One region of the Robertmurraya mesotrionivorans genome, then DNA from elsewhere that is predicted to be linked to it. Evidence: riboswitches for the same ligand, from Rfam matches in the RefSeq annotation. Region 1 holds a riboswitch; each other region holds the start of a gene.

Region 1 (7,806 bases):
CTGCATACGGTCAACTGGATCGTAGCCTTCACTTTCTTTATATAGAGGCTTTGTGATATTCGTGAAATCTAAACCTTTGTTATACGTATTTAGAAGATCACTCTTTTCAAGCTCACTAAACATTTTTGCGTTTCCGATATAGCGTTCTTCTAAAGGAGTCAAACCACGTTCAATAAAGCTCTTCCCACGCATACCTTCTGGCATCATTTTCGCTAGTAAACGTAAAAATGCTTTTCCAACCTGTGGAATTTTATTAAACACCTCTAAACTCTGAGGCTCTCTATAAATATTGTAGCCACCAAATAGCTCATCTGCACCTTCTCCAGATAGAACCACCGTAACGTGCTTACGTGCCTCACGTGCCACAAAATATAAAGGTACACATGCAGGGTCTGCAAGCGGATCGTCCATATGCCACATAATCTTTGGCACTTCATTCATATACTCTTCTGGAGTAATGATATAGCTAATATTTTCTACTCCAAGCTTATCAGCCGTTTCCTTAGCGACATCAATCTCACTAAACCCATTATGATCAAAACCTACAGAAAATGTCTTAATTGCTGGATGAAATTCTTTTGCAATGGAAGCAATGATCGAAGAGTCAATTCCACCAGAAAGGAACGAACCAACAGGTACATCACTTCTCATATGAATTTTGACAGAATCAAAAAGAACATCTCTAATTTCCTTTACAAAATCACTCTCTGATTTTCTTACTGGGTGGAAATGCGCCTTCCAATAACGCTTAATTTCCATTTCAGATCCGATTTTCTTTGTAAAGTAGTGTCCTGGTTCTAATTTTGAAATTCCTTCTGACATCGTATAAGGCTCAGGAACAAACTGATATGTTAAGTAATACTGTAAAGAATCATAGTTTAATACATCATTTTGCAGTGCAAGTAAAATACTCTTTTTCTCAGATGCAAAGAATGTCTTTTCCCCGTCATCAAAATAGAAGAAAGGCTTGATGCCGAATGGATCACGTGCACCATAAAGCGTCTTCTCAACCTTATCCCAAATAACAAAGGCAAACATTCCACGAAGCTTCTCCACAGCTTTTTCCTTCAGATGGCTATACAGGGCAATAATTACTTCTGTATCGGAACTTGTTGCAAAGGTTATCCCTTCTGCCATTAGTTCTTCTCTTAGCTCAACATAGTTATAAATTTCCCCGTTAAAGATAATCCAGTATCTTTCGTTTTCAAAATGAAGAGGTTGATGCCCACTTTCTATATCAATGATACTTAACCGACGAAACCCAAATTGAACATGAGAATCATAGAAATATCCATCATCATCAGGTCCTCGATGCGTAATCACATTATTCATATTTTCAAATTGTTGTTTTTGTCCATCACTAAACACTTGCGATTTGTCATGAACACATCCAATAAAACCACACATGTATGTAACTCACCTACTCCGTTCTTACGAGTTTAATCTTCCATTCAGAAAGAATACCTATTAATACTACCACTAAAATTATCGAATCGCACTGTCTAATTGAGCATTTCCTAAAAATTCAAGCTTACTACCCATTGTTTACATCCCTTTTTGCTTCTAAACCACCATACCCTTATAGACGTAAAGAAAAACCGGGAGTTACAAATTTTCTGTAACTCCCGGCTGATTACTTACTATTATAATTATCTTTCAAGAGCTTCCTTACGAAGCGTGTCAGCTTTATCTGTACGCTCCCATGGAAGATCTACATCTGTACGGCCAAAGTGACCATAAGCAGCAGTTTGCTTATAGATAGGACGTCTTAAATCAAGCATTTTAATGATTCCAGCTGGACGAAGATCGAAGTTATTACGTACAACTTCAATAAGAACATCTTCACTTACTTCGCTAGTTCCAAAAGTATCAATAGAAATAGAAACTGGATGTGCAACACCGATTGCGTATGCAAGTTGTACTTCTACTTTATCTGCTAGACCTGCAGCAACAAGATTCTTTGCTACATAACGAGCAGCGTAGGCAGCTGAACGGTCAACCTTTGTAGGATCCTTACCAGAGAATGCACCGCCACCGTGACGAGCATAACCACCGTACGTATCTACAATAATCTTACGTCCTGTTAATCCAGCGTCACCTTGTGGTCCACCGATAACGAAACGACCAGTTGGGTTAATGAAATACTTTGTATCTTCATCAATTAACTCTTCTGGTACAACAGGGTTAATAACATACTCTTTAAGATTACGTTGAATTTGCTCCAAAGTTACTTCAGGATGGTGCTGTGTTGAAATAACAATTGTATCAATACGAACTGGCTTATTATTTTCATCGTATTCAACTGTAACCTGAGTTTTACCATCAGGACGAAGATAAGGAAGAATATCATCCTTACGAACTTCAGTTAGTCTGCGAGCTAGTTTATGCGCTAAAGAAATCGGAAGAGGCATAAGCTCCTTTGTCTCGTTACATGCAAAACCAAACATTAACCCTTGGTCACCTGCTCCAATTGCATCGATTTCTTCATCAGACATAGACCCTTCACGTGCTTCTAGTGCTTGGTCAACTCCCATTGCAATATCAGCTGATTGCTCATCAATTGAAGTTAAAACCGCACATGTTTCAGAATCGAAACCATATTTTGCACGAGTGTACCCAATTTCCTTAATTGTTTCACGAACAATCTTTGGAATATCTACGTATGTAGAGGTTGTAATTTCCCCAGCAACTAATACTAAACCTGTTGTTACTGACGTTTCTGCAGCAACACGAGCATTTGCGTCTTTTGCTAAGATAGCATCTAAAATTGAGTCTGAAATTTGGTCACTGATTTTATCTGGATGACCTTCAGTAACTGACTCGGATGTAAATAAACGACGTTTTTTTGACATCTCCTGACCTCCTATTTATTTATACTTGAGAAAAAGGTATGCTTATTATATAAACAAAACCTTCCATTTGATACGGAACTCATTCCCTAAGTAGTATGAAATAAACATGCCATTTTTATTATGGAGGTTTGAAAAATTACCCACCCAAATAAAAACTTTATGCAAAATAAAAAACCTTCCCTGCTTGAGGAAAGGGTGATAGCAAAGTAATTTGCGCCTTTCGCTCTTATCGTTCAAGGACTAAAATCCTTGCCTCAGGTTAGCACCTTCTCTTTTATATTAATTACAGTTATTGTAATTAATTATTAAAGCAGGTTGCTGGGTTTCATAGGGCCTGTCCCTCCACCAGCTCGGGATAAGAGAGTATCCGTTCAATGTAGAATAATACCGTATCACGTCAAATACTGTCAACATCTTTATGAAAAATAGTTAATTCATTCTTCAAATAATGAGCAACTGTTATCTGCGCATTTCCTTTTATTGAGTTTGTATCGATTTTTTGCTATTAGTCGGTAAACCCGGATTCCAATTAAATGTACGAAGGGGAGGTGAAGCACTAACCCGAACAAACATGTAATAGGAGAAAGAAGCAATAGCCTTCTTACAGCCCAATATCCCACAAGTACCTTACCATCTGGATTAATAATATGAATTTCCCTTCTAAGATCCACTGCCTTGAACTGAGGGCTAAAACCTTTTCTCTCATATTCCTGAAGAGACATCCACGTCACCTTTTTTCTAATATCAAGCTTTTGAAAGAGCCTTTTGGTGTTTTGACATAATGAACACTGAGCATCATATAATGCGATCATTTCCAATTAAATTCGTCCCTTCTTTTAATAGTATAGACTATTAACTCGGATTCTTGTTTTTATGAAATGAAAAGCTTAAAAAATAGGTCGAATAAGATGTTTTTTCTTGCACCCTCTAATATTTTTATAAATAGTATAGACTAATTAAGTTAATGTGTTATACTAATTAAAAAATAACAAATAAAGGTAGGTAGTCATCAGATGAACTCTGTCCGTATTTCTAATCAATTAAGTGAATTGGTAGCCTCTGGTCATGTGCATGTGCAACTATCTGTACCACAATTAGTCGAAAAGGTTCTTACTAGAAACGAAGGAGTCTTGACTTCGACAGGAGCTGTTCGAGCAACAACAGGAAAATATACTGGTCGGTCTCCAAAAGACAAATACATTGTTGAAGAAGTTTCTACAAAGGACAAGATTGACTGGGGAGCTGTTAACCAACCAATCTCTCCAGAAGTGTTCGATCGTTTATATAATAAAGTACTAAGTTACTTGAAAGATAGAGATGAGTTGTTTGTTTTCAAAGGGTTCGCTGGCGCAGATAAGAAGCATCGCCTGCCCATTCAAGTGATAAATGAGTTTGCTTGGCATAATTTATTTGCCCACCAGTTATTCATAAGACCAACAGCAGAAGAGCTTTTGACTCATGAGGAACAATTCACAGTCATATCGGCTCCAAACTTTAAAGCAGACCCTATTATTGATGGTACTAAATCTGAGACTTTTATCATTGTCTCCTTTGAAAGAAAGACCGTATTAATCGGTGGTACAGAATATGCAGGAGAGATGAAGAAGTCCATTTTCTCGATCATGAATTACTTACTGCCTGAAAATAATATTCTCTCTATGCACTGCTCAGCAAATGTCGGCGTTGAAGGTGATGTAGCTTTATTCTTCGGCTTATCAGGAACAGGTAAAACGACTTTATCTGCTGATGCGAATCGACGCTTAATCGGAGATGATGAACACGGCTGGTCAGCTAACGGTGTTTTTAATATTGAAGGAGGCTGCTATGCTAAGTGCATTAACCTTTCAAGAGAAAAGGAGCCTCAAATCTTCGACGCGATTCATTTTGGATCTGTGTTAGAGAATGTCGTGCTGAATAAGGAATCACGAGTCGCTGACTATGATGATGGAACATTAACTGAGAATACGCGTGCTGCTTATCCTATCCAATCTATTAGTAATATCGTGGATCCAAGTGTCGCTGGTCACCCTAATACAATAATATTCCTAACAGCAGATGCTTTTGGGGTACTACCTCCAATTGCAAAGCTATCTAAGGAACAAGCGATGTACCATTTCTTAAGCGGATACACTTCAAAACTTGCTGGTACGGAACAAGGAATCACTTCACCACAAGCAACATTTTCAACTTGCTTCGGCTCTCCTTTCCTACCATTAGAAGCAACTCGCTATGCTGAAATGCTAGGATCCAAGATTGACGAGCATAATGCGAAGGTTTATCTAGTGAATACAGGCTGGACTGGTGGCGAGTATGGAGTCGGAAGTAGAATGAAGCTATCATACACCCGCTCCATGGTACAGGCAGCTCTCGAAGGGGAACTAAACCATGTAGAAACATGTAAAGACCCTATTTTCGGATTGGAGATCCCCCTTCATGTTCCAGGTGTTCCGGATGATGTTCTTCAGCCAAACCGAACATGGGCTGACCAAGAGGCGTACCAGATTAAAGCGAACGAATTAGCCACTAAATTCAAAGATAACTTCAATAAATTTGCAAATGTTTCAACACAGATTATCGAAAAAGGCGGTCCTTTAGTTTAATTTTTAAAAAAGAGCGTAATCAGTCGATTACGCTCTTTTAATTGGATGAATGTAAGGAGATCAATTGATACTCAATCGTCGTTTTTTCACCTTCTAAAATTACTTTTTTAATTTTTGCTATGCCACTAACTTCCCCATCAATCGTTCTTCTTACCTCAAGAGGAATGTCTATTGGATATAAGCGATATCCTTCTTTGGTTAGTGTAAATAGGTTTTCCTCTAGTCGCTTTTCTCTACCCTTAGTAACAATCATTGTATTAAGCTCTAATGGCATACCCATAATTCTCCACTCCTTTTCTTATATTTTATCATTATTATGACTGTTTTTTCATCCATTGTGTTAATTCTGTAACGACTTTTCGGTTAATACTTGGAGGAAAATAATGTGTCAACTCCTCAAAATACCAGCTCTCGACTGGATGACGCATATCTTTTAACCTCTCTTCCAATTTTCGCGCATGGTCCACACTTACATTTTGATCCTTCGATCCATGAATGATTAAAGTTGGACACCGTAATTGTTCAATATCATACAATGGAGTCCGAAATTTATATCTCTCTGGATATTTCGTCGGTGTACCACCAATGACTCTCTTCATCATCCTTCTCAAATCTTCTCTTTCCATATATGTAAGATTCATATCACTTACTCCACCCCAGGTGACGAGAGAGGCTGTATCAGGAAACTTAATGGCAGTTAATAATGCCATCACCCCACCACGAGAGAATCCAAATACATGTACCCTTTTCACTCTTGAATGCTGCTGTAAGATACGATACCCTGCAAATGCATCTTCTCGATCATCTCCAGCAAAATCTTCATTTCCTTCTCCTCCTTGATTTCCTCGGTAGTAGGGGGCAAATACAATAAAGCCTTCACTAGCAAATTGCACCAACCTAGATGGCCTTACCTTTCCTACACTTTTTATTCCACCCCTTAAATATAAGAAACCATCTAACGCTTTCTCTCCTTTAGGTTCTGCTAACATTCCTTTCACCTTAAATCCATCCGAATAATACGTTACTATCGATAACTCCACATGTGGATGAGGCGAAGGAAACCTCTCCATATCAACAATTTCTAGAGTATACATACCTTCTATCACACTCCCTTACACATGTTTTTCATCTAGGCATTCACACATTTTTTTCGACTTCATACGATATGTTAGGCTCCCAAACCGTTCACATAAAAAAGTTTATCTATTAAGGAGGTTATCCATAAAATGAAAAAGTCATTTAAGATTTTCTTTTCCATGTTCCTAGTCGTCATTCTCATTATACCGATTGCTGCCTGCAGCAAGGAAGAAGTCCAAAAAGTACGCATTGGTGAAGTAACCCGTTCCATTTTCTATGCACCTGAATATGTTGCCATAGAAAAAGGTTTTTTTGAAGAAGAAGGATTAGATGTTGAGCTAACAACTACATCAGGTGGAGACAAGACAATGACTGCCCTGTTATCCAATAGTATTGATGTTGCTCTTGTTGGTTCTGAAACATCTATTTACGTTTATGCTCAAGAAGCAAATGACCCAGTCATCAACTTTGCCCAACTAACACAAACAGATGGAACTTTCCTTGTATCTCGTGAAAAAATTGATGATTTTTCGTGGGATATGCTGAAGGGATCCACCTTTTTAGGTCAAAGAAAAGGCGGTATGCCTCAAATGGTTGGGGAATTCGTTCTAAAACAGCACGGTATTGATCCACATAACGACCTGAACCTGATCCAAAATATTGATTTTGCCAATATTTCAAGTGCCTTTGCTTCTGGAACTGGCGACTTTGTCCAGCTTTTCGAGCCAACTGCGAGTGTGTTTGAGCAGGAAGGAAGAGGTCATATTGTCGCTTCATTCGGAACAGAGTCAGGTATGGTACCATATACAACATTTATGTCAAAAGAAAGCTATATGACGGAAAACAAAGAAACCGTTGAAAAATTCGCAAGAGCTATTTATAAAGCTCAAAAATGGGTAGCAGAAAATTCTCCAAAGGATATCGCTGAAGCTATTTCTCCTTACTTCGAGGATACCGACTTAACTTTAATTGAGACGGTGGTTGACCGATACAAGAGCCAGGGCTCTTACGCAACAAATCCAGTGCTTGACGAAGCAGAGTGGGAAAACCTTCAAAATATTATGGATGAAGCAGGAGAGTTACCGAAAAGAGTGGATCACAGTGTCCTTGTAAATACCCTAATTGCTGAAGAGGTAATGAAATAAAATCATTAAATTTCGAGGTGGCCGACTATGAGCTTTTTGAAGCTAGAACATATTCATCACACGTATTTTACTAAGACCTCTGCTACAACGGCCCTCTCCGACATATCACTCGAAGTCGAGGAAGGAGAATTC
Region 2 (7,806 bases), on a different contig from region 1:
TTCAAACGAGGGAGAGGCCATTCAGCAACAACCACGATGGTCTCCGCTCCTTCTGTCGTATGAGCACGAATCCATTCAGGAAAGCGAATATCATAGCAAATCAATCCTGCAAACAAATGATTGCCGAGCGCAAAAATCCCTTTTGTACTTCCTGATTGAAGATGTTCGTGCTCGTTCATCAGCTTAAAAAGATGCGCTTTGCTGTATGTGGAAACAAGTTCTCCTTCATTATTTATGACAAGCAGTGTGTTATACACACCGTTGTTTTCTTGAGAAGCAACAGATCCACCAACTATATGCACACGATGTTGTTTAGCTAATTTCTGCAAAAATTCAATGCTCTTTTTTGCTTCCACGTCTGCAAGAACATCGAGGCGGGTTAAATCATAACCTGTTGTCCATAACTCTGGAAGAATGACTAAGTCAGGTTTTTCAGCCATTGCTGACTCTATTAATCTTTCCGCTTTTTGAAAGTTTTCTTCTACATTTCCAAAGCTTATGTCCATCTGAATACAGGAAACTCTCATAAGAAACCACCTTTTCTAAAAAAATATTAGTAAAAATACTTTACAAGTTGTCATTTACGATATACATTTGTGACTAGTTTTTCAATATAAAAATTGCCAATTACCCGAATATATAAAGTAGGTGGAAAAATGATGATATATCCTCAATCAAAATTATTAAAAAGCTTACCTAAACAATTCTTCGCTTCACTTGTTGCAAAAGTAAATAAGCAGATCAGTGATGGTCATGATGTGATAAACCTTGGACAGGGAAACCCTGATCAACCGACAGCTTCACATATCGTAAAAGCACTGCAAGTGGCAGCAGAGAATCCGAATAATCACAAATACTCTCCCTTCCAAGGCTTCGCATCATTAAAAGAGGCTGCTGCGACATTTTATAAAAGAGAATATAACGTAGATATCAATCCAGAGAAAGAAGTTGCCATCCTTTTCGGAGGCAAAGCTGGGCTTGTTGAAATCCCACAATGCCTATTAAACCCAGGTGAACATGTTCTCGTCCCCGATCCGGGTTATCCTGACTATTGGTCGGGAGTTGCTCTTGCACAAGCAGAAATGATTACGATGCCATTGAAGGAGGAGAATCAATTTCTTCCCGATTATTCAGCTCTAACAGATAGCGAGCTTGAAAAGGCTAAGCTTATGTTCTTAAATTATCCGAATAACCCGACAGGCGCAATAGCCAATGCTAATTTTTTTGAGGATACGGTTGCACTAGCTAAAGAGCACGAGATTTGTGTTGTTCATGATTTTGCCTATGGAGCGATAGGCTTTAATGGTCATAAACCGATTAGTTTTCTACAAACAGAAGGTGCAAAAGACGTAGGGATTGAAATTTATACGTTATCTAAGACGTATAATATGGCTGGTTGGAGAGTAGGCTTTGCGGTTGGAAATGAAAGTGTCATTGCAGCCCTTAATTTGTTGCAAGACCATTTATATGTAAGTCTTTTTGGAGCTGTCCAAGAAGCGGCAGTTGCCGCATTAACTGAGTCTCAAAGTTGTGTTCGTGAGTTAAATGCATTGTACGAATCTAGAAGAGACGTCTTTATCGGAGGACTTCAAGAATTAGGTTGGAATGTCGTAGCTCCGGAGGGGTCATTCTTTGCATGGCTAAAGGTTCCTACTGGTTATACATCTGAACAATTTTCAGATCTATTACTAGAAAAAGCACATATTGCTGTTGCCCCTGGAGTTGGTTTTGGTACATGGGGAGAAGGCTATGTCCGAGTTGGGTTACTAACCTCGGAAGCACGTTTGCGAGAAGCGGTTGAAAGAATTTCAAAGCTCCAAATTTTTAGTTAATGTATTGACAGTCGAATTAAATTCTGGAATAATCAAAATCAATTGAAAGTATAAACAATAATTCCATAATGAAAACATTCGTTTTCTTATCAAGAGCAGGTGGAGGGACGAGCCCGACGAAGCCCGGCAACCGACTTACATGTTTTGTAAGCACGGTGCTAATTCTTGCAGCAAAGGCTGATAGATAAGGAGATGTTAGTTTACGATACTAACCTCTTCCTGATGATAAGAAGAGGTTTTTTTATGTATATGCGTATAGGAGAGAAAGGACGAAAGCAAATGAGTGAGATCATCGCAACGTACTTGGTACATGACGCCAAACACAATCCTGAGAAAAAAGCAGAGGAAATTGCGCTTGGTTTAACGGTTGGTTCATGGACTCAATTACAAAAGCTTGAGCAAGAGCAATTGAAAAAATATAAAGGTAGAGTTATTTCCGCAGAAAAATTACACATAGATGAACATACGAATGAAACGGTAGCGGTGTTAAAAATCGCTTATCCTTCAAATAACTTTTCGCTAGATCTTCCAGCTATTTTAACAACGGTGTTTGGAAAGCTGTCTCTTGACGGGAAGATTAAGCTATTAGATCTTGATTTTTCACAAGAGTTAAAATCGGCTTTTCCAGGTCCTAAGTTTGGTATTAATGGTCTAAGAGAGAAGCTTGGGGTATATGATCGTCCGTTATTGATGAGTATTTTTAAAGGAATTCTTGGTAGAGATCTTCCATTCCTCTTCAGCCAATTGCGCGAACAGGCATTGGGTGGAGTCGATTTTGTAAAAGATGACGAAATTCTTTTTGAAAACCCATTAACTCCTTTTGAACAGAGAATTACTGGTGGAAGAGAAGTTCTGCAACAGGTTTATGAAGAAACGGGACATCGTACCTTGTATGCTGTGAACTTGACAGGACGTACGTCTCAATTAATTGACAAAGCTAAAAGAGCAAAAGAACTTGGTGCGGACTTACTATTATTTAATGTGTTTGCGTATGGTCTTGATGTTCTTCAAGAATTACGCGAAGAAGAGGGTGTTGGTCTTCCGATTATGGCACATCCAGCTGTGAGTGGAGCACTCACTTCGTCTGATGTATACGGAATTTCTCATTCCCTACTACTTGGAAAATTGTTGCGTTACGCTGGAGCCGACTTGTCTCTATTCCCATCTCCATACGGTTCGGTGGCTTTGGAAAAGAAAGCAGCATTATCGATTGCTGAAGCGTTAACAGATCAATCAGAAGCTATGAATAAGGGCTTTCCAGTGCCTTCAGCTGGTATTCATCCTGGACTTGTTCCACTTTTACTACAAGATTTTGGCTTAGATAGTGTCATTAATGCTGGTGGTGGCGTTCATGGGCATCCGGCTGGTGCGAAAGGTGGAGGTCTTGCTTTCCGCCAAGCTATTGAGTTAAGTCAAAAAGGATTGCCATTGAGAGAAAACTCGCAGCAATATCCTGAACTGGCAACTGCAATCGAACTGTGGGGAGTCACTGAGGTGGCGAAACAATCATGACCAAGAAAATAGCCGTATTTTGTGATTTCGATGGCACGATTACCGAGAAGGATAATATTATTGCCATTATGAAAAAATTTGCTCCTCCCGAATGGGAAGCGCTGAAGGACGACATATTATCTGAGAGGATTTCGATCAGAGAAGGAGTGGGAAAGCTTTTCTCGTTACTGCCTTCCTCAAAAAAAGAAGAGATCATTACGTATTCATTAGAAAATGTTAGAATTCGCAAAGGATTTCCTGATTTTGTGAAGTTTTTGAAAGAACAGGATATTCCTTTGTATATTGTTAGTGGTGGTATTGATTTCTTTGTATATCCCATTTTACAAGCTTATGGCCCTTTTTCAGGAGTGTATTGTAATGCTGCTGATTTTAGTGGCGAATATATCAATATTCTTTGGCCAAATGCATGTGATGAACATTGCCAAAATGATTGCGGCTGCTGTAAACCTAGTATTATTCGTGGGCTTAAAGAAGATTTCTACAAAGTCGTTATTGGTGATTCAGTAACCGATTTGCAAGCAGCTAAACAGGCTGATCTAGTCATTGCAAGAGAACTACTATTAGAAAAATCGAAAGAGTATGGCTTGAATCATAGAGAGTTTGTTGATTTCTATGATGTGATCAAGCATATGTCGAAGGTTAGGAGTTGATTGGATGAGTCTGTTAACAGAACGTTGGGAGCAGCTTGCTGATGTGAAGGATGAGCTTGCTGTTCGAGATTGGTTTATGGGAACGAGCGGGAATTTAGCTATAAAGGTTAGCGACAATCCTATACAATTCTTAGTAACAGCAAGTGGCAAGGATAAGCGGAAGCGAACGTCAGAGGATTTTCTGCTCGTCGATGGAAATGGAAACCCAGTAAATGAGACACATTTGAAGCCATCTGCTGAAACCTTATTACATGTGGAAATCTATAAAAAAACAGCTGCTGGTTGTAGTTTACATGTTCATACGATTGATAATAATATCATATCTGAATTATATGGCGATCAAGGAGAAATCACCTTTACTGGCCAGGAACTCATTAAAGCATTTGATTTATGGGAAGAGGATGCCGTTCTTCGAGTTCCCATTATCAGTAATCCAGCACATATTCCGACACTAGCACAGGAGTTTAGTGAGCATGTAAAAGAGGATAAAGGCGTTGTGTTAATCAGAAATCATGGGATAACCGTTTGGGGAAAAAATGCATTCGAGGCAAAAAAACTACTCGAAGCATCCGAATTTTTATTTCGCTATCATCTAAGACTTTTAGAATATAAAAAATAAAATTTAAAGGAGTAAAAAAATGGCACATATCGTATTTCAAAGTACAAAAGAAGAAATTAAAGATCAAAAAGAAGTGGCAGCGTTTTTACAATCTCAAGAGGTAATCTATGAGCACTGGGATATTACAAAACTTCCTAGCAACCTTCAAGAGAAATATATTTTAACAGATGAAGAGAAAGCAGAAATCTTATCTGTATTCTCAACTGAAATTACCGAAATTTCAGAGAAGCGTGGATACAAAGCACAGGATGTTATTTCTCTTGCTGAACACACTCCAAACCTAGAGCAACTATTAACGAACTTCCAACAAGAACACCACCATACAGACGATGAGGTCCGCTTTATTGTTAGTGGACACGGAGTGTTTATTATCCAAGGATTAGACGGAGAATTTTTCGAGGTGTTTCTAAACCCTGGTGATCTTATTTCAGTTCCTCCGAATGTTAGACATTATTTTACCCTTCAAGAGGATAGAAAAGTTGTTGCCATCCGTATTTTTGTAACAACTGAAGGATGGGTTCCAATCTACGAAAAAAATGAAGTAGAAGCTTAAAAATAGTTTTCAAGGCACTAGAGTCTAAACACCTAGTGTCTTTATTGCTTTTGGTGGATAAAATCGATAATTGTCGAAAAGTAATAGGGATTTTAGGGTGTTTTTTGTCGTATACAGAAATATTAAGAAAACTATGTCTTATTTTGCGATTCTATTTACTTTTATTCAAATTCTTGCAATAATTCATCAAGTGATGATTTTTATTTAGGGGATTTAAGGAGTATTAGGAGGTTAACGGGGTGCAGCAGAATAGCAGAGAAATGCTTGCCACGATTCAACAAATGAGAGAGAAAATGATTGAATCTGCACAAGCAAATGGTCTAGGTGGGGAAGAGACAATTGAGTGTAGTCAGGAGCTAGATAAGCTAATTTTTGAATATCAATGCTTATCACAAGAGAAGAAGAAAAGCAAAAAAGAAATAAAGATTACCAGAAAACAAGCTATGTTTGTATGGCCTAATAACATCATATGCGTTTAAATAGATTGAAAAGGAAGGAGACGATAGCGCTCCTTCCTTTTTTGTAGGTATTCTAATGAATAGCTCGTTTTTTAAATCTTCCCCCTCTAACTTCGGCAATGTCTGCAACGGCCAGAAAGGCATTACTATCTAGATCCTCTACAATGAGCTTGAGCTTTGCTTCTTCCAGTCGTGTAATGACACAGAAGATAACCTTTTTATCGTCTCCTGTATAGGCTCCTTCTCCAGTAAGGAAGGTGACACCCCGGCCGAGTCGAGCCAAAATCGCATCACCAATTTCTTTATGCTTATCGCTAATGATCCATGCAGATTTTGATTGATCTAACCCTTCAATAACGATATCAATTGTTTTAAAAGCAATAAAATAAGCTAGGATCGAATACATCGCTCGGTCCCATCCAAACACAAATCCCCCGGTACCAAAAATAAAAATATTAAAAAACATGATCACTTCTCCAACAGAAAAAGGAACCTTTTTATTGATTAATATGGCAAGGATTTCTGTGCCGTCCAGTGATCCTCCATAGCGGATGACGATTCCTACACCAGCACCTAAGGCAATCCCTCCAAAAACCGTTGCTAACAGGATGTCATCAGTAAAGGCAGGAACAGGATGTAGATATACGGTTGTGATTGATAATATGGTTATAGCGAAGAGTGTAGATAGTGCGAAGGTTTTTCCGATTTGTTTATATCCGATGAAAAAGAATGGAACATTTAAAATGAAGATGATTAGACCGATTTTAATCGCAGTAATATGAGACAAAATAATTGAAATCCCGACGATTCCACCATCCATAATTTGATTGGGTATAAGGAAAATCTCTAATCCTACAGCCATTAGGATAGCGCCAATAAAAATAAAAATAGCTCTTTTAATAATACTCTTTTTCGGTAATTTTCGGTGCTGTATATGGTTCTCTAAATTCATTTGAATGGCTTCATGAATAAGTTGTTTTTCCATTAAGTCACCTCCATTTGTATTGATACTTGTTATTTATTATACAATAAATCGTTTCTATGTAGGTAAATCTGGAACTTGATCACTCAAAGGGAATAAAAAAGCGGCATGTATCACTCATGCCGAATTCATATTAGGAAAAGAGGTCAATTAACAATATCATAAATAGTAAACCAGAAATAAAGGAATAAGTTGATGTTCGTTCATTGCCATCCCCATGACTTTCAGGTATTAACTCTTTATATATAATGAACAGCATAGCACCTGCTGCAAAGGCTAGACCATATGGGACGAGACTTTCAACAAAGGAAGTTAAATAGAAACCTAGTAAACTTGTAACAATTTCAATTGCACCTGTTAAAGTAGCAACTATAAACGCTTTGCCTTTTTCAATTTTTTGATTCACTAAAAATAGTGCAACTAAAAATCCTTCTGGAGCGTTTTGGAGTCCGATTGCAAAAGCGATTAGATTACCTGTATTACCTTCAGCATTTGTAGCATAACTAACTCCAACTGATAATCCTTCGGGAATATTATGGAGCGTAATCGCCGCAATAATCAACATCGCTTTTTCATCAAATTCCATTTCGTATTTTTGAGTCGTATGCTGTAAATCAATATGAGGAATTCTCATCTCTAACCAAGTTAAGGTAATTACCCCTAAAAGGATACCAATCATTAGTGGTATAAACCCGCCAGTATTAAGGGCTTCAGGAATCAGGCCCATCGTGGAAGCTGCCATCATAATACCCGCCGTAAAAGCAAGTAAAATATCTCTCCAACGGTGTGTCACAGATCGATGCATAAACAAAATGATTGCTGCTCCTAATCCCGTTGACATAGCGGAGAGAACACTTCCAAGCAAAACTTCATTCATTCAGGTTCCCCCTAAAATTAAAACTTAGGTAATACACTCTATTATAAGGAAGAGCGATTGCTCACACAATTACATATATGATAATTACATGACATCTGTGATTTTTATCATATGGGAAATGTTCAATTTCTTTTAATATAGTAACTATAATGGTAAGTACTGTATCATTCCCTTCAAAAAATAATTGTTATTCCATCATAGTCGATAAACCCCATTGTTTAAATATGTCAATATAAAAAAATGAAGATTCCGTAAGCAATCCACTTCTCATACCGACATAATTTTTGAAAACGCATACAAATTATATTATTCACATAAAATAT
Region 3 (7,806 bases), on a different contig from region 1:
CCCTGAGGTTATTCGTACCCTCCCCATTTAATTTTAAGATCGCCTTTCCAATGTTGCCTAACGTTAAGGCCCCGTTAAACATACCTAAAATATCTGAAAAAAACACTTCATTCCCAAAGGTCTCTTCATAAAATAATTTTCGCCCTAACTCAATCTGTTCAGGTGTTCCCATCTCCACTTGGTTTGACACAGAAGCTATTTTCGATTTTTTTTCTGATTCCCTTACATCTTCTGCTTCCGGTACAAATGCGTAATCAATCGAAACATTTGTCAATGTATAGATTGCAACACCGAAGATAAGCATAATTACTCCAAACAAAATTAATAGTTTTCTCATTCTGCACCTCCATAGCAAACATATTATTTGCCCTATGGAGCTTTACGATACAAAAAAAAGACGCAATAATTATGCATCTTCTCCTAGAAACTATAAACCATATTCAAATGATCTCTTTTTAGACCGATCGGTGATACTGAATAACGTTTATATAAGACAGGTAGCTTTATACATTCTAGCTCGCCTTCGTATAAGAAGCTTCCGTATATACGACCATCAAGCTCTTTTACAACTTCTTGAAGGATATTTAAATGCTTTGAGTTTTCATTTAAAACCGCTTTTAAGCTAAGCCATTCCTCCTTATTTTGCAGAGGAAATACCGCTAATTGAGTACTTTCGTTAGTCTCTTTTTCATTTTGAGCTTGATAGCTATATCGATGAACTTTCTGCAACGGTTGTTTTTGTTGTTCAATTTGTACTAAATCTTCAATCATAGCACTTGCAGTAGCCTTTGAACCAGCTCCTGGTCCTTGGAGCATAAGAGTCCCAACCAAATCTGTCTTAATAACTATGCCATTATCTACCCCCTCCACATTGTAAAGAGGATGTTCGGTGCTTACAAACGTTGGCTTTACGGTTGCCTTGATTCCCTCATCCTCTCTTTTCAAAGAGGCCAGCAGCTTTAGCCTTAATCCATGCACCTCACCTAAGGCTAGATCTTCTAATGCGACTTCTTCAATCCCAATTCTTTCAACCTTTTCCCAGTCGGGCTGCTCATGGTAGATTAAACTGCTTAAAATCATTTGCTTGTAGAAAGCATCTCTACCAGAAATATCACTTTCTGGGTTAGCCTCTGCGTAACCGAGTTGTTGTGCCTCTTGCAGGCATTCTCCAAAGCTTAATTTCTCATTTCTCATTTTTGATAAGATGTAATTGCTCGTTCCATTCAAAATACCCTCTAGAACTAAAATCCCATTCACTTGAAGGAGTTGAATAATCGTTCTAAGTAAAGGAATCCCTCCCGCAACGGCTGCCTCAAACGTTAAGAACTTACCTTTATTTAAAGCATATTCCGTAAGCTCCTCACCACGATTAGCAAGCAATTCCTTGTTTGCACTTATAACATGACAGCCACGATCTAAAAATAACTGTATATAGGAATAGGCTGGTTCAATACCAACAATTGCTTCGAACACATAGTCTATTTTTGGGAGAGCTAGGATTTCCTCAATCTTTGTAGTTACAATAATATTCTTGGGAAGCTGACGTTCCTTTTCTGTCTTCACTAATATACCAACAATTTCAACCTTCTTACCAATTACCTTTTCCAGCTTCTCCTGATGAGTATGAAGGATGGAATCATACACACCTGAACCTACCGTACCAAATCCTAAAAGAACCACTTTTACCGTTTCCATCATGTTTTCCTCCTCTGATAAAATAAAAAACCCTCTTCCAAAGAAGAGGGTGTATTGTTATCATCTCTTCTTATCTGTCAAAGCACGATTGCTTTGCAGGAATTGGCACCGTGTTTTCTATAAAAAGAAAATCGGTTGCCGGGTATCATCGGGCCAGCCCCTCCACCACTCTGGATAAGAAATCCAATATTCAGTTGATTTATGGATAATAATAGCACAAACTTTTTTTAAAAGTAAAGAAGAATTATAGAATCTTACAATTTTGCCATAAGATTATATATATCTTGAAGAGTCTCATATCCCTTTCGCTGAGCTTTATCAATAAAAATACACCACAGAACAGCTGTCAATTTAGCGTCTCCTAGTGCATGATGTCTATCCACTACTTCTATTCCATACCGCTCGCAAATATCTTCAAGCTTGTTTTGGGTTAATTCTGGATCGGCAACTCTTGATAGGAATGACGTATCAATGATGCGATGTTTCTGAGGGGCTTTGAATTGTTTCCAGTTCGCTGCTTGCAAGAAGTTTTTTTCATGATTTGAATGGTGTGCAACAAGTGGCGTTCCTCTAGCAAAGTGATAAAAATCCAGCAGAACATTTGATAACGGCGGCGCACTCTTTAGCTCCTCTTCAGAAATTCCTGTTAACTCCTTCACCTGGACTGGAAGTTCTTTATCATATTGAACTAAAGAATAAAAGGACTCGACTTCTTTCACATACGCACCTTTTGTCTTTATAGCACCAATAGACAAAATTTCATCGCCTTTTTCAGGAAAGAAGCCCGTTGTTTCAAGGTCAAAAACCGTCACCTCTAATTCAGACAATGGAATCAGTAAGGCATTGTCTGAATTCAGTTCTTTTTGAATTTGACGCAAAAAGGCAACATGCTGACCGTTTTGTCCCTGTAAGCCACTGTATACATTTGTCCCCAATTTCCCCTGGATTCCCCTCACAAAATGAATAAATGGTTCAAACGCCATGATTTCCACCCTTTTCAATCATTCTATGAACGTATTGCTGCAGCTTCTTTCCATCTTTCAGTATCTTTTTAATTAATTTTTGATTGTCTTTCGTAAGTTTTTTTACATACAAATAGTGGGAATCATCATAAGAAGCCGTAAAAGAAAGGTGATCTAATCGGAACTGAAGAAGTTGCGAAAAATTCTCCTGATATTGAGATAACTCCTCATACTTCTCTAATTTGTTTAGCTCTTTTAATCTACCTATTGTACTAGTCTCGATTATTCCTTCTTTCCATGCCAATAGCCGAACTGCATTCACATATGGTATAAAAGCAGAATACTTCAAATCAATAGCTCCAGCATGTATTCCCTTCTCCTCAACAATGATTTGTCCTAGTGGACCAATCGTCTTTTTTACATGTTTTACATTTTCTAATAATCGGCCTAAAAATTGAGGATGGGAATGACTATATTCGTGGATCACGTTTTTTAAATGGTAAAGGAGATCATGGTCACCTACAAGTTTTCTAGCATCATAGAAAATTTGCAAATTGCGAATCGAAACCCAACTGCTCTCCTCCATCCAACTTACCACCTGTTTATTCCAGCTGGCAGATGTTTGACACCATAGTGGATTTGAACTCATTACCTTACCATCGCACAATGGGTAACCAACTATTTGTAATCCAATTGATAATTCCTTTCCTAATTCACTAAAATAAGAACCTGCCTCTTGACTATCTTCTTGAAAAATAATCCCATGATCTTGGTCACTTATTAATCCTTGTTCAAATCGTCCCCCGCTACCAGTAATAAACCATACAAAGGCACACGGTGGTTTAGCATTCATTCGGGCACTCGCAGCCTTAAATACCTTAATCATAATCTCGTCGTGGAACTTATTTAGAGAATCTGAATTTGATATATACTCTGCAACATGAGTTTCTTTCCATAATTTTATTGATTCATATGAACTCAAATCCTACACGCCCTTTAAGTAGATAAGGAAAGCCCCATAAAATGAGGCTCTCCTTATTAATTATGAAGAAACTTTTTGATTTTCACTAGTTAAAAATACTTCTGGGTATCCGTAGCTACCATGTTCACTTACATCTAGACCCATAATTTCTTCTTCTTCAGTTACACGCAATCCTCCAAGTACTTTCTTTGCAATCACTAGGATGACAAATGAGACGACGAATGCATATAAACCTGATACACCAACACCCATTGCTTGAACTCCAAGTTGCTCTAAGCCACCGCCATAGAATAAACCAGGCTTACCAACTGTCGCTAATTCTGGTGTTGCAAAGAACCCTGTTGAAAGTGTTCCCCATACCCCAGCCGTACCATGTACAGATAAGGCAAAGATCGGGTCATCAATTTTACGTTTTTCAAAGAATCTCGCGCTATAGAATACTAGAATTCCAGCTACAAATCCGATCACAACCGCTGCCCACGTATCAACGAAAGCACATGATGCTGTAATAGCAACCAGACCTGCGAGTGCACCATTTAAAATAGTTGGAATATCTGATTTTCCTAATACAACCCAAGAAATAATTAGTGCTGCCACTGCACCAGCACCTGCAGCTAAGTTCGTATTAAGTGCTACAAATCCAAAGAATCCAGCATCAACTGAAACGGTACTACCAGCATTGAATCCAAACCAACCTACCCAAAGAATAAGAACACCTAATGCTGTGAATACTTGGTTATGTCCATAAATATTGTTTGCAGAGCCATCTTTGTTATATTTCCCAATACGAGGCTTTAATAGAATAGTAGCTGCTAGTGCCGCCATCGCTCCCGTTAAGTGAACAACTGTTGAACCAGCAAAGTCTTGCTTCCCATGTTCCGCTAACCAGCCACCGCCCCAGATCCAATGAGCAACGACCGGATAAACTAATGCTGAGAACAATACTGTAAAGATTAAATATACGGATAATTTTGCACGTTCAGCAAACCCACCAAGAGCAATTGTTATGGCAATTCCTGCGAATGCTAATTGGAATAAGAAGAATACTGAGGAATTAAGTGCTAAATCTAATTCTGCTCCACCATAGAAAAAGTTTGAAGCACCAACGAAGAAGTTAGCATTGTCACCAAAAATAAATCCAAAACCGACTGCCCAGAATACTAATGAAGCTAAACCGAATGTAAAAATGGTTTTACCAGCAATATGACCAGCGTTCTTCATTCGAGTGGAACCTGCTTCTAGCATGATAAATCCACCGATCATGAAGATAACTAACACTGCTGATACCATTACCCATAGACTGTTCATTAAGTAGTTTACATCCATTTTTCTTTTCCCCCTAAATATTAGTTGTGTAACTTTACTTAACATTATAATGTCATAAAATATAACATCAGTTCGATTAAGTTTATTTTATACGATATCTATAAAGAGTCAATATTATTTACAAACATTCTGAAAATACCATGTTAGATAATCTAACAAACCCTATGTGTAACCCCTTTCTTTATGGTTTGACAACAAAAAACACCATCTTCCACAAGGAAAACGGTGTTATTTCGTGCTTATTTCATCAACGAGCTTTTCAGCTACTCTGCGATAATGATTGCTAATATTAATTAATGAGGCGATAAGGAGAACATTCTTTAAATAAAGATTCTCTTCTTCAGTGGTATCTTCCATTTCTTCAATCACATCTTTCCAGTGTGACTTTACCTCTTCGTTAAAAGATGTAACATTTTTCATGGTCAAATTTAGGTAGGATGTATAGAATTTCTCTAAATCAAGATTACCTGATTGGATACCGTCGTTCAAACCAACTAATGTTGTCTTAATATCATTAATAGACAAGCCACCCTTAAGCTGGAATATGAGACTAATTAGTATAAGGTGCTCCTTTGAATACTTCTTATTTTTTATCGGAATGAACAATTTATCCTTTGCGTAATTGTTTATCATTGTTTTCGTTAATAATTTCTCATCTTTATTTCTTTTCTTATGATTAAATTTCTGATCAAATAATTGAATAACTTGATCCATATATAAATCAATTGCCGGGATATCATCCATTGTAATTTGTTGCTGCAATCCTAGCTCGTCAATAAGCTCGTCAAGATGTTTCATAATACTCTCCTTTTTTCTTCTATATACATTTCAATTTTACTTCACAATTCTGCATAAGTAAATGTTGACTAGTTGTTGTAATGTGTATACTATAATAAGTAGTTATAAAAACTACATGTAAAAAAAGGAGAGAAGCACATGCTTTCTTATATTAGAGAACCTATCAATGGTCTTACCCATTTGGCAGGAGCCATTCTTTCGTTTATCGCCCTCTTAGCGTTGGTGATTAAAGCTTCCATTACAACGAGCTCCGCTTTAGCAATTACATCAGTTATCATTTTTGGGTTAAGTATGATATTGCTTTATTCAGCATCAGCCACCTACCACATGGTTGTTGCAAAAGATTCGGTCATTGCTTTTCTGCGTAGGCTTGATCACTCAATGATTTTTATTCTCATTGCAGGGACGTATACTCCTTTTTGTTTAATTAGTCTGAATGGATTAACCGGTTGGTTACTGTTTTCTATTATCGTATTTGCTGCTCTTTGTGGTGTGTTATTTAAAATGATTTGGTTTAATTGCCCGCGTTGGTTATCAACAGTCATTTATATTGTGATGGGTTGGATGGTAATCTTTGTCGCTTCTCCTCTTGCAGATATTTTGAGCAACTCTGGTTTATTTCTGCTTGTTTTAGGAGGAATTTTTTATACAATTGGCGGTATTATTTACGGAGCGAAACCTAAATTTCTTCAATCACGTTTTATGGGGTTCCATGAGATTTTTCATATTTTCATCATGCTCGGATCGACTGCTCACTTCCTATGTGTGTATATGTATGTACTATAAATTAAAAAACAAGTCCCCAATTAATCTATTAATTAGGGACTTGTTTTTTCACTTTCAATAAATAAGTTTCACATTAATCACAATCGGTAATTACTACTCCTAAAGGTACAGAGACACCATTAAACGTGTTGAAAACTCGTGTATTTGTTTCATTAAATAATTCTAAATCAATGATGTCGTTCGCATCGTCAACAAATAAAGAAAATGTGTACGTACCAGGATCAATTCCTTCGCTACCTGCCTGTACTTGACCTGAACCAGTAACAAACATTACATTTTCTTGTCCTTCGCCTGGGCAGTTAATTGTAAAAAATTCATCCGCAACAAAAGTAAATTCAACAAAAGGATCCATTCCGTCAGTACTAGTAAAGGTAAACGTGAAATTTGTACCCTCAAGAGTACAGGAAGGGCAAATATTACTACTTGTTGATACATCACCTACTCTATTTTGTTGCTGGACCTGTACCGTTTGCCCCTCAGTCGAAAATCCAAAATCTGTTCTGCAATCACAAGGTGCTGAAGTAGTAGTGGTCGTTGTATCAGTCGTTGTGGTCGTTGTATCAGTTGTAGTGGTCGTTGTATCAGTCGTTGTATCAGTCGTTGTATCAGTCGTTGTTGTGGTGGTTGTTGTTGTTGTGGTGGTGGTTGTGGTTGTAGTTGATGTAGAAAGAAAATCGAGAATATTTTCGAATTTAAATTGAAGTAACATTTCTTTTTTAATGATAGTTTGCAACATTCTTTCCACTTCACGATTTACTTGTAATAACTCAGCAAGGCTTCCAGCAACAATATTCGGATTTACTAGATTTCCTTGATCATCCACAAGAGTACCGATTGCTCCCTGAAGCTTCTCAGCTTCAGTATTAATTAGGTGCGCTAAACCAAGCTCTTCAAATGCAATCGAAGCAAGAAGTAAGAGAATTACTTGTTCAGAATCAAGACCATCGATTGGATTAATACCTTCAGGAGGGATATTCGGAAAAGACATATTAAGATATACAACTCCTTTTCAATTTAATGTAACAATAATAAATTATTCAAGTTCCCGTAGTTTGTATAGACACTTATAGGTGTATATGACAATTTTAATAAATGTTCTTCCTTCTCTATACTTAATTTATTCCATCCTTGTAATATGGTTTGGACTTGTTTCATGTCAAACACACATTTTTCAAGCGTTTTAATATAACTTTTAAGCTTCGTCATTTTTTGAAAAACTTGTTGTTATGAATCTATTTATAGCGTGAAAAAGACCAC
Region 4 (7,806 bases), on a different contig from region 1:
AGAAACAGATTCTTTTTCATCATTGAATAGCTGTAACTGAGTTCCGACATAGTAACTAATCCCAGTAAACATTAAGGTGACAACGGAGAAACTTAACACGGCACCAAATCTATTTTTAAATAAAGGCTGACGTTTAGGTTTCCCTTTAGGTGCTTTAATGGAGCGTAACACCTGGTCTTTATGATGCTCTTTAAACTGTATATGGTTTAATAGGTCTTCATTTATTTCTTCTTTTAAATTTTTAAATTGTTTATCCACCAATGCTCACTCCCTTAATCGATTCTTCTAACTTTAAACGACCTCGATGCATTCTTGTTCTAACGGTAGTAGAATGAATCCCCAATAACTCAGAGATTTCTTCAATCGTGAGCTCTTGATAGTAATATAAAATAATGACTTCCCGTAATTTCACTGGCAAATCGATTACTTTACTAGATAACAATTCTTTTGCATAATCTAACTCTTTTTGCTCCCTAGTGTAAGAAGTCAGATTCTCTCTTATAAAGTCAGTTACCACTAGGTTCCTATATGTCCAACTCTTTAAAACATCTTTGCATTTGTTAACTGTAATTTTTATAAGCCATGTTTTATAAGAAGATTCATTTCGAAATGTTTCTAATTTTTCATAGCATTTAATAAATACCTCTTGGGCAACATCCTCAGCTAACTGCTCCTGTTTTAAATATGTATAAGCAATTCGAATAACATCGTTCCCATATGCATTCATTAACCAGACTAGTTTATCTTCTTGATTGAAATGACTTAATAGGGTTACTTCATTACTCTTTGTTTTCTCAATCATGTTTCTCCTCACGTTTCCCTCGTATTTACTAATTAGACGAATTAATCATGGTCAAATGTTCTATATATAATAAAATAACAGGAGAAATTTTTTCCATATAAAAAACTACCTTATTAGGCAGGTAGTTTATGGTAATTATATCCCATCTCTCTGAAATTACCCATTAATACAAAAAACTAACATTTAGTAATAGACTACTAAAACTCTTCCGTAAACTGTCTCTAGTAGAATATGTTTTAATTACTGTGGCCTAGTAAGCTAACTCTTCAAGTCATTTTGTAATTCTTTTTCAATTTCCTCATCAGGAATTTTAGGGGGTTCTTCCTTAATGTTAAGGTGTTTAATAATCAACCTTAACTGGTATTTAATTGTTGAAAGGCTAAAAATTACATATAGGACGAATAAAAAACCTAATATAAACCAAATCAAATATAATTACCCCTTTGTCAACTTCACTTTTCTTTATTTTACCATTTCCATCTGTGCATCAATTGTATTTTTTTCTCATACCTTCTCGCATTATGAAGTTAATAGTAACTTTTAAGAATAATATATATTCTACGTACTGTGAAAATTATCCTCATCAACAAATCTAGCTCCTTAGTTGAAAGAAGGTGTCTATATTTACGAATAAAAATAGACCTATCAACATCGAATAGGCCCTCTTCAACTAACTATTTTTGTTTATAATATGTGATTGCCAGTGCAAATGCTAAGACCGTTCCCTTTACGATGTCCATTGCGTAGTATGGAACGGACATCATCACGAGGCCGTTTGCTAAAATCCCGATCAACACTGCACCTACAAAGGTTCCGAATGCATTTGGTTTACCCGCACCTAAAACGGAAAATCCGATAAAGGCAGCTGCTACAGAATCCATTAAGTAAGGTGCACCTGAGTTGATTTCAGATGTCATAACCCGTGAAGCTAAGACAATCCCACCAATCGCTGCAAAAAGCGCCGAAAGCAGGTAAGCTGCCACTTTGTATTTATTAACAGGAATTCCAGATAGTCTTGCTGCTTCCTTATTGCCACCTATCACATACATGTATCTTCCGTGTTTTGTATACGTTAAAAAGATATGAACCACTACAACGACAACGACCATGATCAAAATAATCCACGGTACCTGACCGATTTTCGAAAAAAGCGGACTAATCAGACCTTCTGCCATGGTCCCATCAGGCAACACCATGTTTTGTGAAACGGTCGCTCCCTTTGTATAGGTCAATGCCGTTCCTTGAATAACGAACATTGTCGCTAGCGTCATTAACATATCAGGAATCCGCATTTTTACAATCATAATGGAGTTCAATATTCCTACAATTAACGCTGCAGCAACTGCCGAGATAATAGCTACAAAGGTATTTTGCGAAAACCAGACGAACATGGAAATAACGATTGCATTCGATAAGGATGCCACCGATCCAACTGAAAGATCGAAGCCATCAACGGTTAAGCTGATTGTAATTCCAATTGCAATGATGGTTACAATTGAAATGGAACGCAGGATATTTACAATGTTATTTCCCTGGATAAAAGCTGGATTGGCCAATGAAAATATGATAATGAGTGCAATGATCGTAATAATCGTTCCATATTTATAAAAAAATTGAAAAAGATCAAATGACGTTTTTGCTGGGGTCTGTTTCTTTGCTGTTATGTTTGCCTCCATCTTACCTGCCCCCTGTTGAATAGAATAATAGTTCTTCTTCATTGGTTGAGTTTGTTTCTAGTTCCTTCACTGACCTTCCATCATAAAGAACATAGACCCGATTAGTAATTCCCATGATCTCTGATAGCTCAGATGATGCATAAATAATAGCCTTTCCGCGGCTTGCCAGCTCGGAAATAAGATTAAAAATGTCCTTTTTTGCGCCAACGTCTACACCTTTGGTCGGCTCATCAAAAATATAGACATCAGCATCGGCTACGAGCCACTTACCAATTGCAACCTTTTGTTGATTACCACCAGAAAGATTTTGAACTTTTGTTTCTTCAGAAGGTGTCTTTATTCCAAGACGATTGATCATTGCTTTTGCAACTAACTTTTCTTTTTTGCGATCCAAGAAGTTTAATTCCTTTGAAAAACGTCCTAAATTCACTACGGTTAAATTTGATTCAACTGATTCATATACAAGAATACCTTCTTTTCGGCGCTCTTCAGGGACCAAGGCAAATCCATTCTTAACAGCTTCATAAGGATTTTTAACGCTAACCCTTTTTCCGTTAACCTTGACTTCTCCTGCCATTAATTTGCCTTCAGCCCCGAATAGGACTTTACAGAACTCGGTCTTACCGGCACCTACAAGCCCAGCGATTCCCACAATCTCTCCTGCTCTGACTTTCATGCTGAAATCTTTAATCTTATCTCTATCTGTAAGTCCTTTTACCTCAAGGAATGTGTCTCCAATGGTCATGAATTTATCAGGAAACTGTTCACCGAGTTTTTGGCCAAGCATATGCTCCACTACTTTGTTTTGGGTGGTATCCGAAATTCTCTGTCTCTCGACTACTTCCCCATTTCTCATAATCGTTATTTCATCACAAATCTCAAAAATCTCTGGAAGTCGGTGTGATATGAAAATAATTCCAACACCACGTCTTTTTAATTCTTGTACTATACGAAATAATTCATTTGTTTCTGTATGGCTAAGAGGTGCTGTCGGCTCATCCAAAATGAGAAATTTACATTCTTTCGACACGGCTCTCGCGATTAGGACCATTTGTTTTTCTGCCAATGTCAATTCACTTACTAGTTTCTTAGTAGGAAGATTCAAATTCATTTCCGATAGGATGGTGGCCGCTTTCACATGCAGGCTTTTCCAATTGACCCATTGCTTCTTTCCCATGTTATGTACCGTGTCCATTAACATGATATTTTCAGCAACCGTTAAATAAGGGATCAGCGCTGTATCCACTTCCTGATATACAATTTGAATTCCTGAATCCATGGCACTCTTGGGGGAACGAATGGAAAGAGGCTGTCCATTCATTGTGATTTCACCAGTATAGTGGTCGTATGCCCCTGAAAGAACCTTCATCAGCGTTGATTTCCCAGCACCGTTGGCTCCGATTAAGGCATGAGTTTTCCCGCTTTCAACCGAAAAGTCCACCTCATTTAATGCTTTTACACCGGGAAATTCAATTGAGACATTCTTCATCTCTAAAGTGGTCATTGTAACCGTCCTTTCAAAGAAACACTCTCTTTATCTTGTGAAAAGAGAGTGTCTATCAATAAGTCCCTTACTTCTGATAGTGTTCCTTCAACGTCGTCATCCAGTCTTCTTCAAATTCCGTCGATTGGCCCCATCCTTCAATGATTTCAGTTAGATTGACCATATTAACAGGATCTTTTGATTTCTGAAGATCTTCTTGAGAGATAAGTGAAGCTTCCAAATCATAAGTTTGTGGTGTTTCCTCGCCTGCTAATTTCTTCGCAAGTATTCTCATATTTACTGCACCAATCAACTTAGGATCAACAGCTGCCGTATATCTCCAAGCACTGCCTTCTCTTTGGATTTCCTGCAAATCAGCATTTGAAACATCGATTCCATAGATTTTAACTTCTTCTCTGCCAGCTTCTTTTAACGCGCGAGCTGCACCGATAGCAAAAGCATCCCATGTTGCAAAAATCGCATCAAGTTCACCCTTAGGGTATTTATTCAGCATCGCGGCAACAGCATTTTGGGTTTGAACACTCGTATCAGCTGCTGCCACCCCAAAGCGCTCCACTTCTTTAATTCCAGGATTTTTTGCTAATACATCTTCATAAACTTTATTTCGTCTAACCATCGGCGGGAATCCGTCTACCCATAGGTATGCAATATTGGCTTCCCCTTTTGTTTCCTTTACTAATTGGTCCAATGATAGAGTAGCTAACGCTTCATCATCTTGTGATACAAGAGTAACACCGTCAACACTAGTTAAATTTGCATTCGAGTCAAATGCGACTACGCCCTTTCCTGCGTCAACAATTTTCTGTATGTCATTAACGGTAGCATCATCATCACCGTGAGAAATAATAAATCCATCATAATCTTGATTTAACGCTTGGTTAATCGCATCATGAAATTTCGCTGTATCTCCATTTGCAGTAAATACATCCACTTGGAAACCGAAAGCTTCACCTTCTTGTTTCGCACCAGCTAAGAATTGAGCTGTGTGATCGTCCCCGCCAATTTTACGAATAACTTTGATTTTCGGCTGGTCTCCATTTGCAAAGCGTTCAGGTACACCTTCAATCGGTGTGTTTGATCCTGTTGCTTCCTTTGTTTCTCCCCCTGATGCACAGCCTGTAAGCAAAAGTGTTGCAGCGATTGCTGATACAAATGTACTTCTTAAAAAGTTCTTCTTCATGTTTTTTTCTCCCCTTTTTGTTTTCTATGCCTTCTTACCAACGTTGCTCTTAGGAGAGTTTTTTTATTAGGCTGTTAAAATTTTACTGAAGCGCAAATCAATAGCCCAGTTTAACACCGCCTAAAATATAAAAAACCTCTCCAGAAAAGAGAGGTTTCATCACAAAATAAGGACTACTCCTCTCTTATCTCTCAAAACAATTTCTTGTTTTGCAGGATTTAGCACCAATTCCAAACGGAACGGTTGCTGGGCGTCATCGGGCCAGTCCCTCTGCCACTCTTGATAAGAGAACGTATTTATTCATTTACTTTAATAAAGTATAAAACTTAATTTAATATTCTATTAACAAATTGTCAATAGTATTTTCTAAATATTTTTAATAGAGATATTTTTCCAAAGACAGCCAGAATAACTTCTGCCCATGTATTAAGTTCATCAAAAGTCCCCACTTTACTCTAATAAAGATTCTCACCGTCTACGACGAATTGGTGAACTATAGCTAAATTGAAAGCTATAATTAACACAAACGAAATTAGGTGAATTCGTTATTATGTGATACACTTTATTTACCATTTGATTTACTTTCTTACATTGTGCCCTGCTCATTCAGTGAGTGGGGATCCTTGTTATTTAAAAGAAAAAACAGACTCTAAAAAGAGCCTGCTTAGTTTGTTTTTATTATTAAGCTTTACGTACGTTAGCTGCTTGAGCTCCACGTTGACCTTGCTCAACGTCAAAAGTAACTGCTTGACCTTCGTCTAAAGATTTAAAACCGTCCCCTTGGATAGCTGAGAAATGAACGAATACGTCTTCTCCGGCTTCACGCTCGATAAATCCGAAACCTTTTTCTGCGTTAAACCATTTTACTTTACCTTGTTCCATTTTGTTTCCTCCTGCTGTGTGCTTTGCACACAATGTGTTACTATCCTTGGACTCAGTGATCATCAAGACGAAAAGTTAATCTTATACTATCCTTTACACCGAACAAAAATAATTCTACTAAAGTTTAACATTTTTTATAAGTATTTGCAAGAAGACAACTGACTTATAATTTCTCTGAAAACTACCTCTTTAAGTATATCAACAAAAAAGAGTGTCAATCCTTCTGGAATCACACCCCGATTCGAGACTATTTTTAACATCTTACATATTTGCGTTTGAAACCAAGCTTCCCTCTATCCATTTCTTTTTGAATACTTTCGTATGCGTTTAGTAAACTACTTTTTTTACTGTCCCGTTTGACTTCTACAATTCCTATTTCCTTCGAGATCTCGACTGCCTTTTCATGTTGCGGCAAATAGGAAATTCCCACGGTGTATACGAAATTATTCATAGCGGATTTGGTTCGTTCTGGCGAATCATGAATCGAACTTTTCACAGTATCAAGCATATTGGATATCTTGCTTTCGGAAAATTCTTTGTCTTTGCGATTCCCTAACATCCAGCAGTAGCAACTCCATCCGGCAGACATTCTCAACTCGTCACCACTTGCGATCCATTTATCAGCTACTTCTTGTGCAATATCTGACTCTGATAAAGTTACTGCTACCACATAATCGGAAAGCATATAAAAATACGCTCCATCCATCCAACGATCAAAATCCGACTCAGTCATGGCTTTTGGGTCTGCAATAATGCCAGCAAAGTACATTGCATCGTAGTTACCCGTAGCATAAAGCTCATCAGCTAAATCTTGATTGATTTTTATTTTCTTTGCGATTGGTTTCATAGCACCTGTAGCTACGCCAAAAAGTGGCTCGTGCGCACCATTAGATATGTACATTTTTTTAGTTCGTTCCTTACCGAGGGCTTCAAGCTCCTGCATCACTGTTTCGAAATCCATAGCTTTGTACTTCCTTCCTAAAAATTAGCCTTTTAATAATAACCAACTAATATACTTTATTGAGTCTTCCATACATCTCAATCTTACCATTCCTTGAATCAAAAACAGAATAATACATTTATTTTCTCCATACAAAAAAGAGAACATAAAGCATTCCCAATACAAAGTAGTTACTGGTAATAGATTAGCTTCTCACAATTCCTAATTTGAAACCGATAAACAAAGTAACATGAAACCAATAAGAAGCAACCAAGACCGAATAGATTGAAAGAACATCCAACGTTTTCTTATCTCCATCCAATCAGGGGGAGGATGATCAGCATCCCATTGTTTAATTTCTTTGTTAATTGGAACATTATATTTAATAGTTATTACGGTTGCTAAAATAAACATCACGGCAGAAGCAATACGGATAGTAAGTTCGAAACCTCCAATTTCATTAGTAAATAATGCGTATATTACGGTTAGAATTACACTTAAAGGCATTAATATCGGCATAATAATTCCATATGTTTTCAGTGAATCTTGTTCAAAACGTATATGGTACTTTTGCGGTAAATGACGGATAACTGGATGTACTAAGGCAAATGAAGTAAACTCAGCACAAGCAGTGAATCCAGCTATTATCAATGTAATAAAACCTAAAAAATCCAAATTAATTATCTCCTAAAAATTTAATTAATGATATGCTGCTTATCGAATGTTCTTGTGCGAGCCGTCACAGGAGGGCATTTTTTGAGATAGTCCACAAGTGCAATCCTTTAATCCCTTTCCACTGAGAATTTTCTCCATACAATTTTC

The links. Region 1 has a riboswitch for S-adenosylmethionine ahead of metK (methionine adenosyltransferase). Riboswitches for the same ligand answer to the same signal wherever they lie in the genome.
Region 2: it holds a riboswitch for S-adenosylmethionine, as region 1 does, so the genes downstream of both, ACRX5O_RS13380 (2,3-diketo-5-methylthiopentyl-1-phosphate enolase) here and metK (methionine adenosyltransferase) in region 1, are expected to answer to the same signal.
Region 3: it holds a riboswitch for S-adenosylmethionine, as region 1 does, so the genes downstream of both, ACRX5O_RS13210 (homoserine dehydrogenase) here and metK (methionine adenosyltransferase) in region 1, are expected to answer to the same signal.
Region 4: it holds a riboswitch for S-adenosylmethionine, as region 1 does, so the genes downstream of both, ACRX5O_RS21345 (sugar ABC transporter substrate-binding protein) here and metK (methionine adenosyltransferase) in region 1, are expected to answer to the same signal.

Annotation. Positions count from the first base shown of each region.
Region 1 is NZ_JBPCCH010000001.1:33,654-41,459, reverse strand. Features, by position in the region: gene asnB (asparagine synthase (glutamine-hydrolyzing)) at 1-1,407, opposite strand, end outside; gene metK (methionine adenosyltransferase) at 1,650-2,852, opposite strand; SAM riboswitch class I at 3,076-3,214, opposite strand; gene ACRX5O_RS00215 (thiol-disulfide oxidoreductase DCC family protein) at 3,287-3,664, opposite strand; gene pckA (phosphoenolpyruvate carboxykinase (ATP)) at 3,866-5,452, shown strand; gene ACRX5O_RS00205 (DUF2584 domain-containing protein) at 5,490-5,732, opposite strand; gene ACRX5O_RS00200 (alpha/beta hydrolase family protein) at 5,767-6,546, opposite strand; gene ACRX5O_RS00195 (ABC transporter substrate-binding protein) at 6,679-7,674, shown strand; gene ACRX5O_RS00190 (ABC transporter ATP-binding protein) at 7,702-7,806, shown strand, end outside.
Region 2 is NZ_JBPCCH010000007.1:121,870-129,675, forward strand. Features, by position in the region: gene ACRX5O_RS13370 (carbon-nitrogen family hydrolase) at 1-527, opposite strand, end outside; gene ACRX5O_RS13375 (pyridoxal phosphate-dependent aminotransferase) at 657-1,832, shown strand; SAM riboswitch class I at 1,916-2,023, shown strand; gene ACRX5O_RS13380 (2,3-diketo-5-methylthiopentyl-1-phosphate enolase) at 2,112-3,344, shown strand; gene ACRX5O_RS13385 (2-hydroxy-3-keto-5-methylthiopentenyl-1-phosphate phosphatase) at 3,341-3,994, shown strand; gene ACRX5O_RS13390 (methylthioribulose 1-phosphate dehydratase) at 3,999-4,613, shown strand; gene ACRX5O_RS13395 (1,2-dihydroxy-3-keto-5-methylthiopentene dioxygenase) at 4,633-5,166, shown strand; gene ACRX5O_RS13400 (Spo0E family sporulation regulatory protein-aspartic acid phosphatase) at 5,406-5,645, shown strand; gene ACRX5O_RS13405 (YitT family protein) at 5,698-6,576, opposite strand; gene ACRX5O_RS13410 (ZIP family metal transporter) at 6,740-7,483, opposite strand.
Region 3 is NZ_JBPCCH010000007.1:82,831-90,636, reverse strand. Features, by position in the region: gene ACRX5O_RS13215 (electron transport protein) at 1-337, opposite strand, end outside; gene ACRX5O_RS13210 (homoserine dehydrogenase) at 421-1,695, opposite strand; SAM riboswitch class I at 1,763-1,876, opposite strand; gene ACRX5O_RS13205 (exonuclease domain-containing protein) at 1,950-2,678, opposite strand; gene ACRX5O_RS13200 (DUF294 nucleotidyltransferase-like domain-containing protein) at 2,668-3,639, opposite strand; gene ACRX5O_RS13195 (ammonium transporter) at 3,700-4,965, opposite strand; gene ACRX5O_RS13190 (DUF1836 domain-containing protein) at 5,194-5,763, opposite strand; gene trhA (PAQR family membrane homeostasis protein TrhA) at 5,902-6,549, shown strand; gene ACRX5O_RS13180 (alpha-helical endospore appendage domain-containing protein) at 6,623-7,537, opposite strand.
Region 4 is NZ_JBPCCH010000022.1:3,177-10,982, reverse strand. Features, by position in the region: gene ACRX5O_RS21365 (sigma-E factor regulatory protein RseB domain-containing protein) at 1-258, opposite strand, end outside; gene ACRX5O_RS21360 (sigma-70 family RNA polymerase sigma factor) at 251-802, opposite strand; gene ACRX5O_RS21355 (ABC transporter permease) at 1,477-2,478, opposite strand; gene ACRX5O_RS21350 (sugar ABC transporter ATP-binding protein) at 2,480-3,982, opposite strand; gene ACRX5O_RS21345 (sugar ABC transporter substrate-binding protein) at 4,050-5,162, opposite strand; SAM riboswitch class I at 5,344-5,451, opposite strand; gene ACRX5O_RS21340 (cold-shock protein) at 5,844-6,044, opposite strand; gene ACRX5O_RS21335 (DNA alkylation repair protein) at 6,298-7,005, opposite strand; gene ACRX5O_RS21330 (anthrone oxygenase family protein) at 7,207-7,659, opposite strand; gene ACRX5O_RS21325 (YdeI/OmpD-associated family protein) at 7,699-7,806, opposite strand, start outside.